DNA from 3 places in the Lysinibacillus sp. YS11 genome. Region 3 is predicted to be linked to each of the others. Evidence: riboswitches for the same ligand, from Rfam matches in the RefSeq annotation. Region 3 holds a riboswitch; each other region holds the start of a gene.
What was found. A riboswitch is a leader RNA that binds a small molecule or an ion and turns the genes downstream of it on or off. The one in region 3 is predicted to bind lysine.
Positions count from the first base shown of each region.

Region 1 (4,294 bases), 1.1 Mb from region 3:
TGTCGTAATCAACGTGTGTGCCAAGTGCTTTTTGAATACGAGTTTGGAAAATATGCCATGCAATAAATATCACTAAGAATACACCAGTAAAACGTTGTAAAGAGAACATCCAGTTACGGTACGTGCTGAAACGTCCTGTGTTTGGTGTAGCAGTGAATGCAATGTAGACACCATAGAATGCGTGGAACATTAATGGAATATAGATGACAATCCATTCAACTAGGATAAGGAATGGAATCTTTTCCATTACTGCGGTAGCATCGTTGTAACTTTCTGCCCCGCCTGTTGCTGTAAAGTTAATGAACAGGTGCATCGTTAAAAACAGACCTACTGGAATGATCCCAAGTAGAGAATGTAAGCGACGCCATAAAAACTCTCGATCTTTCGACAAGACTGTTACCCCCCTTAGTACTTAAAATAGCACAACAAAAGAAGTCATCATTTTGTAAATGATACTTCATTGACTGTGTATTTCATCATGGTACAATATTATGACATGTTTATTGTACTCTCAAGAGCTACGAGCGTCAAGGCAACTCGGAGTTTTTCATAGAGCTTATTAAAGAACTAATCTAGTACATGATGCGTCGTTTTTTCTCGAAAAATCTATCATTACTTTATTACCGTTAAATTTTAAGAAAATTCTAAGAAAGAAGGATAACAATGTTAAACACTCCATCTCCTACAATCTCATCATTTGGCTATGAGATCATTCGTGATCATATTCTATCTTCTATACTCGGTAAACATGAAGATGACGTCCTTTATTGGGCAGGTAAAGAGCTTGCTCGCAAGTTCCCATGTAAAAGTCAAGATGAACTTATCGCATTTTTCGCAGATGCCTGCTGGGGTACATTAGAACTCATAAAGGAATCAAAAGATGGACGTATTTTCCAGTTGACAAATGACCCTGAAATTCTTCAAATAAAGCAGCGCAGCTTTAAACTTGAAGCAGGATTTATAGCAGAGCAAATTCAACTAGCTAAAGGCTATCTGACAGAATGCTATAATGAAAAACGGGAAAAGCAACAATACGTCATGTTTACAGTCAAATGGGACGTTAAAGAACGTATTATGAATACCATTCCCTCAGAATAATTAAAAAGGATTGTTTCCCATTAAAGAATGGGATGACAATCCTTCTTTTTTCTTCCTTTTATTTCGGTCAATTACATAAAATGCTGTTTCTTCTATTATTATATGTAAAGTGCTTGCTCTAAATTAAACTCATCATGGAGAGCATTAGCTGCTTGGATCATATCATCCTGTGGTACAACAACGGACACTTTTATTTCAGAAGTACTAACCATTTTTACAGGGATATTTTCACGACGTAACCGATCAAACATACGAGCAGCAACGCCTGGATTAGAAGCCATGCCTGAACCAATAATAGAAACTTTTGCTAGTCCAATTTCGAAGTCAGCAAAACTAAATCCAAGTGATAATTTACTATCCTCTAAAACACGTAATGCTTCCGCAAATTCCTCTTTTAAAATTGAAAACGATACAGTTGGCTTCAACCCATCAATAATGGCTTGGACAATAATATCTACATTAATACGGTTCTCTGCAAGAACCGTAAATATATCTGCTAATGAAGCATTGGAAAAAGCATCATACCCTACTGTTAAACGAATAATATCTGATTCAAATGCAACACCACGAACGACTAAATTTTTTTCCATTTCCACTTCCTCCTTCAATAAAGTGCCTACTGATTCTATTAAACTTGAACGTATAATAACAGGCATTTGAAATTTCTTCGCTAACTCCACCGCACGAGGATGTATGATATGAGACCCTAAATTCGATAATTCCAACATTTCATCATAGGAAATTTCTTGAAGCTTTTGGGCATTGGGAACATATCGTGGATCTGCTGTATAAACACCGTCCACATTTGTATACATATCTACTCTCTCCGCTTCCAACGCTATGGCAAGCGCAACAGCAGTTGTTTCAGCTCCACCTTTCCCAAGCGTGGTGATATTATGCACTTCGTCAATCCCTTGTTCTCCAGCAATAACCACAATTTGTCCCTGTGCAAAATGTTCTTCCATACGACTAATATCTATATAGTCGATACGAGCATGTCGATACATACCATCCGTATGTATACCAGCTTGCCATCCAGTTAGAGATACAGCCTCATAGCCTGCTTCCTGCAAAGCGATGGCAAATAAAGCACTAGATAATTGAGAGCCAGTTGACAAAACTGCATCTAATTCTCTTTTCGACACATCGTCAGTTAGTTGGTGTACCATCATTTTCATCTCTTTCGCAGTGTGTCCCATTGCTGCAACGACCACTACTACATCCAATCCTTTGTCCTTTTCAGCAATCGCTTTCCTAGCAGCCTCTTGGATTTGTTCAGAAGAAGCTAATGCAGCTCCTCCAAACTTCATCACGATTTTAGCCATTTCTTTCGTTCTCCCTTCCAGTTCATGTATTTCACCAAATTATGGGGGGTAAAACCGTTTCTAGAAAACTAAAAGGCAGCCTCCACATAACGTGAAAGCTGCCTATAACATGTACAATAATCATAACTTGCGCATGTGTGATAGCTCTCCGAAACGTTTAGAATCGACAGTCTTACATTTCTTAAATGCAAAACCAGTACGGCAATGGAACAACAATACTGTACTTCGGCAAGCTCCCCTTTCACACAATATCTCTGGACTTGTCCATCCTCCATCGTGTTACTCTTGAATCTTGCACCTCTATCATCACTTTAAAGTGAATGTATTCAATTCATTAAGCCTTAGCGTAAACAAACTAGTCACGCAGTTGGCTCTCCATAACATTGAAAACAATGTTATTTATAACCATAGCACATGCCTATTCCTTTGACAATGATTGTTGCTGAAAATAGCTAAAAATTTGGCTTGCTAAATTAGCGGGCATCCCAGCCTCCTGTAATGCTAGCTCGCTCGCCTCTCGAATTTTTTTGACTGAACCGAAATGTTTAAGCAGCTGTTGCTTTCGTTTTGGTCCTACCCCTTCAATATGATCTAATACAGATTGAATGGCATGCTTCTCATGCTGTTGACGCAAGAAGGTAATAGCAAAGCGATGGACTTCGTCTTGAATTCGTTGTAATAAATAAAAGCCATCACTTGTACGTTTTAAGCTAATCACTTCTGGTGGATCACCAAACAAGAGCTGAGATGTATTATGCTTATCATCCTTGGCTAAACCAGCAATCGGTATAACAAGACCAAGCTCATCTTCTAGTACTTCACGGGCTACTTCCATTTGTCCCTTACCACCATCAATTAAGACTAAATCTGGTAATGGTAGTCCTTCCTTTAAAACACGTATATAGCGACGACGTATAACCTCCTGCATTGCACCGTAATCATCATGCTTGGCTGCTGTACGCGTTTTATATTTTCGGTACTCCTTTTTCGCAGGCTTCCCATCAATGAAAACAACCATAGCAGACACTGCATCCGTTCCATGCATATGACTATTATCAAAAGCTTCAATTCGTAAAGGTGTACTAATACCCATTGCTTCACCAAGTGCCTCACAAGCACCAATCGTACGTTCTTCCTGACGCTCTATTAGCTGGAATTTAGCTGCCACAGCAATTTCAGCATTTTTGGTAGCTAATTCAACCAATTCCTTCTTTTGACCTCTTTTCGGTGTGAGCACTTTAATTTCTAATAATTCTGTTAAGATAGCTGCATCAATGGCTTGTGGAATAAAAATTTCTTTTGGCTTAATATGCTCTGGCTTTTCATAAAAGCGCCCAACAAATGTTAAAAATTCTTCCTCTGCATCTTGATAGATGGGGAAAATTGAGACATCGCGCTCAATCAGCTTTCCTTGGCGCACAAAGAAAACCTGAACACACATCCATCCTTTTTCAACAGCATAGCCAAATACATCTCGATTTGTTGTATCACTTGAAACTATTTTTTGTTTCTGCATAACCGTATCAATATGGGCAATTTGGTCTCGGAATTCCTTCGCTCGCTCAAATTCCAGGTTTTCTGCAGCTGCTAGCATTTTAACTTCAAGCTCTTTTTTGACTGCCTCCACACCACCATTTAGAAACTTCGTCATATCCTCAATCATTTCTTGATAAACCTGACCTTCAATTTCCTTCACACAAGGTGCTAAGCATTGACCCATGTGATAGTACAAGCAAACCTTGGAAGGTAATTGTACACATTTGCGCAGCGGATACAATCGATCCAATAGCTTTTTCGTTTCACTTGCTGCATAGGCATTCGGATAAGGACCAAAATATTTTGCCTTATCCTTTTTTACCTTCCGTGTCGTA
Region 1 is NZ_CP026007.1:3,313,393-3,317,686, forward strand. It holds gene LBYS11_RS16605 (succinate dehydrogenase cytochrome b558 subunit) at 1-391, opposite strand, end outside; gene LBYS11_RS16610 (YslB family protein) at 664-1,098, shown strand; gene LBYS11_RS16615 (aspartate kinase) at 1,197-2,423, opposite strand; lysine riboswitch at 2,557-2,734, opposite strand; gene uvrC (excinuclease ABC subunit UvrC) at 2,842-4,294, opposite strand, start outside.
Region 1: it holds a riboswitch for lysine, as region 3 does, so the genes downstream of both, LBYS11_RS16615 (aspartate kinase) here and LBYS11_RS10830 (transporter substrate-binding domain-containing protein) in region 3, are expected to answer to the same signal.

Region 2 (4,294 bases), 1.9 Mb from region 3:
TTATCTCGACCCAGTCAATACTGTTAAAAATATGCAGGAGCTATTAGACGTCAACTATTTGTGGATAGAAAATGAGGATAATGATGAGCAGGAGTGGGAGAAAGAAACGCCAAAGGGCTATGAGGAGCAAGCTTTTGTAGGCTATTACTATTATAGTTATATGCTTTTACAAGAGGCTGTTCCTATTTTTTCTACTATAACAGCTCATAATAATGAAGCATCAGAATGCCTTGCTGAATTGCTAACATTACTCCAGCAACCCGACAATTAAGTAATGTGTAAACACTATATAGAAATAGAGCAGATGGAGGAATCAAATCCACCTGCTTTATTTAATTTTAATGCACATATTCATCCTTAGAGGCTCTCATTGAGCAAAAGAAGAGTAACATTGCTACAACGACAAAGAGCCATCCCGCAATATTCCAGCCGCCAAATAAATCATGCAAGTAGCCAAAAAGAATAGGACCAATTGCGGCAAATAAATAACCCAAAGATTGCGCAAAGCCTGATAAATCTGCTGCTTCAAATGCAGTACGAGTCCGGAGAGTGAAGAACATCATTGCTAGGGCGAATGAAGAACCACCTGCTAACCCTAGAAGAACCATCCACAGTACCCCAAGACTTGTCCATTCCATGACAACCCCAACAAAGCCTACTAAATAGAAGGATGTAAACATCAATACAAGTGGGCGTTGAGAAGTCATTTTACCAGCAATAATAGGCACTGCTAAGGCCATTGGTACTTGTGAGAATTGCATGATTGAAAACATCCAGCCAGCTTTATCAGGTGCTAAACCTTGAGCAATATAGATCTCAGGTATCCAAGCTGCTGTTGTGTAGAATAATAAAGATTGTAAACCCATTGCCCCTGTGACAGCCCAAGTAACAGGTGATTTCCATAAAGGTGTACTGGTCTTCTTAGATGTAGTAACTGGTTCCGGTTTATTTGATTTTAGTTGAGGTATCCAAATTAAGATTGTAATTAGAACGAGTATGAGTGCAATGGAAAGTGCACCTTGCCAGCCTAACGATGAATTAGCTATCGGATAGCTAATACCAGCACCAAGGCCAGCAGTAAAATTCATGGACATGGTGAAAAAGGCCATTAATAAACCCACATGATAGGGAAATTTCAATTTCAATAATCCTGGAATTAGTACATTTCCAAAAGAAATGGCTACGCCAATTAACACAGTACCCAATAGAAGTAATTCTGTAGTACCAAGTGAACGTAGGACAATTCCTAAAGCCAAGAGAAAAGTTGATAAAAATAATGTTAGCTCAAGCCCTAGTTTGCGTGCTACAACTGGTGCAAATGGAGATATAACAGCAAAAGCCAGCAATGGTATCGTTGTTAGAAAGCCTGCCAAAACATTAGATATTCCAAGATCTTCACGGATAAAGGATATAATTGGGCCAACAACAGTTAGTGGCATTCGTAATGTAGAGGCTATAAAGATAACTCCAAAGACTAAAAGTAAGGTTGTTCCTTTCCAGCTAATTTTTTTACTTGGAAAACTAGTGGAATGATCATTTGTAGTCAAAATAAAATCCCCCCTAATAATAACCATTCTAATTGAACTACTATAACACTTTATCACACTATTAAAAATAGTAGAAGATTCATAAAATACAGAACATTTGTGGTTGTATTGAAATGTCTATGGTCTTATGTTAGTATAATAAACATCATAAATTTAATAATTATATGCCTCATGTTTGTATTGAGGTAGAGGTCGCGATATTTATAAGTATGCTAATTGAAATGACAAGCATTGATGAAATTAGCTGAAAGGAAATATTGCCGAAGTGTGAGGGGACTTGAAAACCTCATGCTGGGGCTGTCTCCGAAAGGAACAGAACTGTCACGTTTGCACAACGTGTTGAGCTATCATGTAGGAAAACTGAGGATTAAGTAGCCATCACAGTGTATATGTGATGGCATTTTTTTGCCTCATAAATAGGAAGGAAGCTATATCGTGAGTGAAATAAAAGTAAATCAGCTCGGACATAAAGCGCCGAAGCTGAAAAAAGAATTAAAAAGCCGTCATATTACAATGATTTCTTTAGGCGGTACAATTGGTACGGGGCTATTTTTAGCCAGTGGAGGAGCAATTGCTCAGGCAGGTCCTGGAGGAGCATTGCTTGCCTATGCTTTAATTGGTATTATGGTGTATTTTTTAATGACAAGCTTAGGGGAAATGGCTGCCTATATGCCATCCTCAGGTTCATTTAGTACGTATGCAACCAAATTTGTAGATCCTGCTTTGGGCTTTGCATTAGGCTGGAACTACTGGTATAACTGGGCAATCACCATTGCTGCCGAAATTGCTGCTGTGTCATTAATTATGAAATATTGGTTCCCAGATAGCTCATCAGCACTTTGGACAGTATTATTTATTGCTGTTGTATTGACGTTTAATTTACTATCCGTAAAAAGTTATGGTGAAAGTGAATATTGGTTTGCCATGATTAAAGTAGCAACGGTTATTGTTTTTATTATCATTAGCTTACTAATGATTTTTGGTATTTTAGGTGGGCAGGCTCCTGTAGGTTTCACTAATTTCTTTGTTAGTGATGGGCCATTCCATGGTGGCTTCCTTGCTACATTTGGTATTTTCCTAGCTGCAGGATTTTCATTCCAAGGAACAGAATTACTAGGAATTACAGCTGGTGAAACAGATGATCCTGGTAAAAATATTCCGAAGGCTGTTAAATCTGTATTTTGGCGTATTCTTTTGTTTTATATTTTAGCGATTGGTGCAATTGGGATGTTAATTCCATTTACAGACGAACGTTTATTATCAGAAGATATCGCAGTATCACCGTTTACACTAGTGTTTGACCGCCTAGGTATTGCCTTTGCTGCTTCATTAATGAATGCCATTATTTTAACGGCTATGCTGTCAGCAGGAAATTCAGGACTATATGCATCTTCTCGTATGTTATGGCAATTAGCAGTGGATGGACATGCACCTAAATTTTTTGCAAAGCTAAGTCGTAGAGGTATTCCGATTTATGCACTTATGGCAACATTAGCTGTAGGCTGTTTAGCATTTTTGGCATCCTTCTTTGGCGATGGAGTGGTTTATATCTGGCTATTAAATGCTTCTGGAATGTCTGGCTTTATTGCATGGCTAGGTATAGCGTTTAGTCATTATCGTTTCCGCCGAGCGTTTGATGCACAAGGCTTAGATCCAAAGTTATTACCTTATAAAGCCAAATTATATCCGTTTGGACCATTATTTGCTTTTACAGTTTGTATGATCGTAGTCATTGGACAAAATTACACAGCCTTTACAGGCGATAAGATTGATTGGTACGGTATCCTTGTTTCGTATATTGGGATTCCATTATTTTTAGCATTATGGTTTGGCTATAAATTAAAGCACAAAACAAAAATGCTTCCACTTGAAGATTGTGATTTAAAAGTTGAAGATTAAATAATAGAGCTGTTCTATAAACCAAAGAGTGATGGTTTATGGAGCAGCTCTTTTTTCAACACTCATAAACAAATCTCTAATGATACATCATAAATATGGTAATGTAATATACATATGGAAATTGGGTTTTGATAGGAGAGGTGCATCATAGTGCAAAAGCATATTTTACTTGTAGAAGACGATGAAGCCATTCGTGAAATGGTTTCTAATTACTTAACGATGGAAGGTTTCCATGTCACAACAGTGACTAATGGCGAAGAGGCATTACAAAATTGTTTGCAAAAAACCTTTGATTTAGTCATCTTAGATATTATGATTCCTAAATTAAATGGATTGGAAGTATTAAAGATTATTAGAGAGCAGGCAGCACTTCCTATCATTATTATGTCTGCAAAAGACAGTGATGTTGATAAAGCATTGGGCTTAGGATTAGGGGCAGATGATTATATTGCTAAACCCTTTTCTATGCTGGAATTTTCAGCACGTGTAAAGGCTGTTATCAGAAGAGCTACGAAATACTCTAGTCAAGCTGAACAAAAGCAAGAGGTCCTCGAAATTGATAATTTAAAGATAGATATCGTTAATTTCTCAATAACAAAGAGCGGACAAGACATAAAGCTGACATCAAAGGAATTTTCCATTTTAAAATTGTTTGTGACAAATCGTCACAGAGTTTTTACCAAAGAGCAAATTTATCAGACGATATGGAAAGATGCCTATTACGGAGATGAAAATATTATAAATGTACATATCAGAAGACTCCGTGAAAAAATAGAAGATGATCCGTCACATCCTCACTATATTAAAACCCTATGGGGAATCGGCTATAAATTTGAAGGGTAAGAATA
Region 2 is NZ_CP026007.1:285,925-290,218, forward strand. It holds gene LBYS11_RS01395 (hypothetical protein) at 1-271, shown strand, start outside; gene LBYS11_RS01400 (CynX/NimT family MFS transporter) at 339-1,547, opposite strand; lysine riboswitch at 1,726-1,902, shown strand; gene LBYS11_RS01405 (amino acid permease) at 1,983-3,446, shown strand; gene LBYS11_RS01410 (response regulator transcription factor) at 3,597-4,289, shown strand.
Region 2: it holds a riboswitch for lysine, as region 3 does, so the genes downstream of both, LBYS11_RS01405 (amino acid permease) here and LBYS11_RS10830 (transporter substrate-binding domain-containing protein) in region 3, are expected to answer to the same signal.

Region 3 (4,294 bases):
GCAGCTCCAGCAGCGGCAGCACCAACTGAGGCAGCACCTGCACCAGCAGCGCCACAAGCAGCACCTGCACCAGTTGCAGCAGCTCCAGTAGTAGAAGAAACTTCTGGTGAGCGTGTAGTTGCATCTCCAGCAGCACGTCGTCTTGCACGTGAAAAAGGTATTGACCTTGCAGCGGTATCTCCAGTAGATCCACAAGGACGTGTACGTGTACAAGATGTAGCAGCTCATGGTACAGCACCAGCTGTAGCACCAGCAGCAGCACCTACATCCGTAGCAACTTCAGGTGGCCCAGTAGTATTCACACCAGCAGCTAATTCTGACCGTGTAACAATTGAAAAAATGAGCCGTCGTCGCCAAACAATTGCAAAACGTTTATTAGAAGTTAAACAATCAACAGCAATGTTAACAACATTCAACGAAATTGACATGACAAACATCATGGCACTTCGTAAACGTAAACAAGAAGAGTTTGTAAAAGCAAACGACATCAAACTTGGTTTCATGTCATTCTTCACTAAAGCTGTTGTTGCAGCACTGAAAAAATACCCATACGTAAACGCTCAAATCTCTGGCGATGAGATTCATTTAAATAACTTCTTTGATATCGGTATTGCTGTATCGACTGAAGAAGGTTTAGTCGTACCAGTTGTACGCGATGCTAATAGCAAAAACTTTGCAGAAATCGAAAAAGATATTGCTAACTTAGCGACAAAAGCTCGTGATAAAAAATTAGGCTTAAATGACATGGCTGGTGGATCATTCACAATCACAAATGGTGGTGTATTCGGTTCATTAATGTCAACACCAATTATGAACGGTACACAAGCTGGTATTTTAGGTATGCACTCAATTGTAAACCGTCCAGTTGCAGTAAATGGTGAAGTTCAAATCCGTCCAATGATGTATGTAGCACTTTCATACGATCACCGTATCATCGATGGTAAAGATTCTGTAGGATTCTTAAAAACAGTTAAAGAATTAATCGAAAATCCTGAAGATTTATTATTAAATTCATAATTCCATTAAACCCTGCGAACAATGTTCAGCAGGGTTTTTTGTATGACGAAAGGTATTGAGCGATTCTATGCTTGAAAGAGTACGAATGGTACATCGTTTATAGGAGCAAAGAAAGAAAAAAACGCAACTTTTCTCATATGTAGAACATACTCTATAATAAATATTTGTTGTAATTTTCAGAAATATCAACAAAAGTTCAACGATTTAAAGTGGAAGCAGAACGCACAATATCCTAATATTGTCATTAGTCAGAAAAATGTTAAAATCGTCTTGACGAACATATTAGTTTTATAGTAGTATCTAAATATCAATTAAATAAACAAACCTCACGAATTGTTACCAGTGAGGTAGAGGCGCGGTATTTATTAGTTCATTGTTGAGTAAAAGCAAGCGAAGACGCAATGAAGAAGGAAATATCGCCGAAGTATAAAAGGAGCTCGTACTTTTATACTGGGTCTGCAGTGAATAAGTGCAGGACTGTCCTAGTAAATGGATTTCCAGATTTACTAGGTTGTGCTATCTCGGAAACATGGAAATTATAGTGAGGATTTGGGCAACTGTCATAAAAGGTAAGACCTAAGTTCAATAAACTTAGGTCTTTTTTAGTACAGTTGTCTTATTTTTTTACAGAAAAGGGGAGTTTTTCATGAAAAGAAAATGGTTGTTAGTAATGATCTCTATCATGACGGCAATTGTGCTAGCTGCATGTGGCACAAGTGACAAAAAAGAGGGCGGTTCAAGTGATGCTGGAACTGACAAAGAAGAAGGTGGCGGTGAATTCCGAATTGGAATGGAGGCTGGCTACCCACCGTTCAACTGGACACAGCAAGACGATGCAAATGGTGCAGTGAAAATTGCGGATAATGCAGAGTATGCAGGTGGCTATGATGTACAAATGGCAAAGAAAATCGCTGAAGGTCTAGGCAAAGAGTTAGTCATTGTTAAAATGGAGTGGGACGGTTTAGTTCCAGCGCTACAATCAAACAAAATTGATGCAATTATTGCAGGTATGTCACCAACAGAAGAACGTAAGAAAACAATTGATTTTACAGAAAACTATTATACTTCTGATTTTGTTATGGTTATTAAAAAAGGTAGCAAATATGAAGGCGCAAAATCGATTCAAGACTTCTCAGGTGCTAAAATTACATCACAATTAAATACATCAAACTACACAGTTATCGATCAAATTAAAGGCGTAGAAAAGCAAACAGCAATGGAGAGCTTCCCAGCAATGCGTGTGGCGTTAGAAGCAGGTAAAATTGATGGCTATGTAGCTGAACGTCCAGAGGGCATTTCCGCTTCTGCTGCCAACGATAAATTCACATATGTAGCATTTGAAGAAGGCTTTGATACAGACCTATCAAATACTTCAATTGCTGTAGGCTTACGTAAAGATGACGCAAATCGTGAAAAAATCAATGAAATCCTAAAAGGCATTTCAGAAGATGATCGTCAAGCGATTATGGAAGAAGCTATTTCTCAACAACCCGCAGCACAATAATGACATGGCACGGACTAGCAATTAGTCCGTGCATGATCATTTCATCATTATCAAAATGAGAACCTCTCTACATAATGATAATGTCCTAGCGTGACAAATCATAGAATGGTAGAAAGAGCTAGGACACAAAAGAAATAAGCGAGCAAGATGACATTGTTAGGAGGAACATCATGAGTCTTGAATGGATACTTTCAATTATTGAAAACAACTGGCAAATGTTTTTACGAGGTGCGTATTATACGTTACTGATTTCGAGTATTAGTACAATTATTGGTGCATTTATCGGATTTTTCATCGGAATTATGCATACGATTCCAGTTCGTAAAAAAGGTGTGAAATTTTATAGCTTAAAGCTCATTAATTTTATACTAACATGCTATGTTGAATTTTTCCGTGGTACACCAATGATTGTACAAGCTATGGTTGTCTACTACGGATTAGATATCGCATTCGGTATCGATATGCACTTTATTACAGCAGGTATTTTAGTCGTTTCCCTCAATACAGGGGCATATATGGCAGAAATTGTTCGTGGCGGTATTGTATCCATTGATAATGGTCAATACGAGGCAGCATCAGCAATTGGCATGAATCACTTCCAAATTATGCTTCATGTTGTCTTACCGCAAGTAGCGCGTAATGTTTTACCAGCGACAGGTAACCAATTAATCATGAATATTAAAGATACAGCCGTATTAAATGTCATTGGAGTAACGGAATTATTCTTCCAAACAAAATCAATTTCGGGTAACAACTTCCGTTATTTCGAATCATTCTTCGTTGCATGTGTTCTTTATTTCATCATGACATTTACCGCATCTCGCATCCTTCTGTATGTTGAAAAACGTCTAGATGGTCCTGATGCCTATCAAAAAGAACAAAAAGAAGCCGTATAGGGGGACGCACAAATGGCAGTCATTAAAATCGAGCATTTAAGTAAATCATTTGGACGTAACCAAGTGTTAAAAGATGTGAATTTCCAAGTGGAAAAAGGAGAGGTAGTTTGTTTAATTGGCTCCTCTGGCTCTGGTAAATCCACATTGCTTCGTTGCATAAATTTATTAGAAACGCCAAGTGGCGGTCAAATTATTTATAAAGGGGAAGACATCCTAGATGAAAAGCACAATATTCAAGAATATCGCACACATTTAGGCATGGTGTTCCAGCAGTTCAATTTATTTAACAACCACAATGTCATAAGTAATTGCACGGTGGGCCAAATCAAAGTGTTAAAACGTTCGAAAAAAGAAGCAGAAGAAACGGCGCTTAAATATTTGAAAATCGTTGGCATGGATCAATATGTGAATGCCAAGCCCCGTCAACTCTCGGGTGGACAAAAGCAGCGTGTGGCCATCGCTCGTGCCTTATCAATGAATCCTGATGTAATGCTATTCGATGAGCCAACATCCGCATTAGACCCAGAAATGGTGGGTGAGGTATTAAAGGTAATGCGTCAGCTAGCAAACGAGGGCAATACGATGCTCATCGTGACACATGAGATGGAATTTGCCAAAGAAGTAGCAGATCGTGTTGTCTTTATGGATAAAGGTGTAATTGTGGAAGAAGGCCCTCCAGCACAAGTATTAGTCAATCCACAACATGAACGTACGAAGGAATTTTTAAAGCGTACATTAAAATAAGCACAAAAAAGTGAGTCCAACCTGTTGGACTCACTTATTTTCTAGAATTCCATTCTGCATAAAGTACAAAGCAGATTGCGAATGCTACAGCAATGATAAAAAACCATTGCGGTACACCACCAAAACTCATCAT
Region 3 is NZ_CP026007.1:2,191,251-2,195,544, forward strand. It holds gene odhB (2-oxoglutarate dehydrogenase complex dihydrolipoyllysine-residue succinyltransferase) at 1-1,017, shown strand, start outside; lysine riboswitch at 1,358-1,544, shown strand; gene LBYS11_RS10830 (transporter substrate-binding domain-containing protein) at 1,664-2,521, shown strand; gene LBYS11_RS10835 (amino acid ABC transporter permease) at 2,692-3,417, shown strand; gene LBYS11_RS10840 (amino acid ABC transporter ATP-binding protein) at 3,430-4,161, shown strand.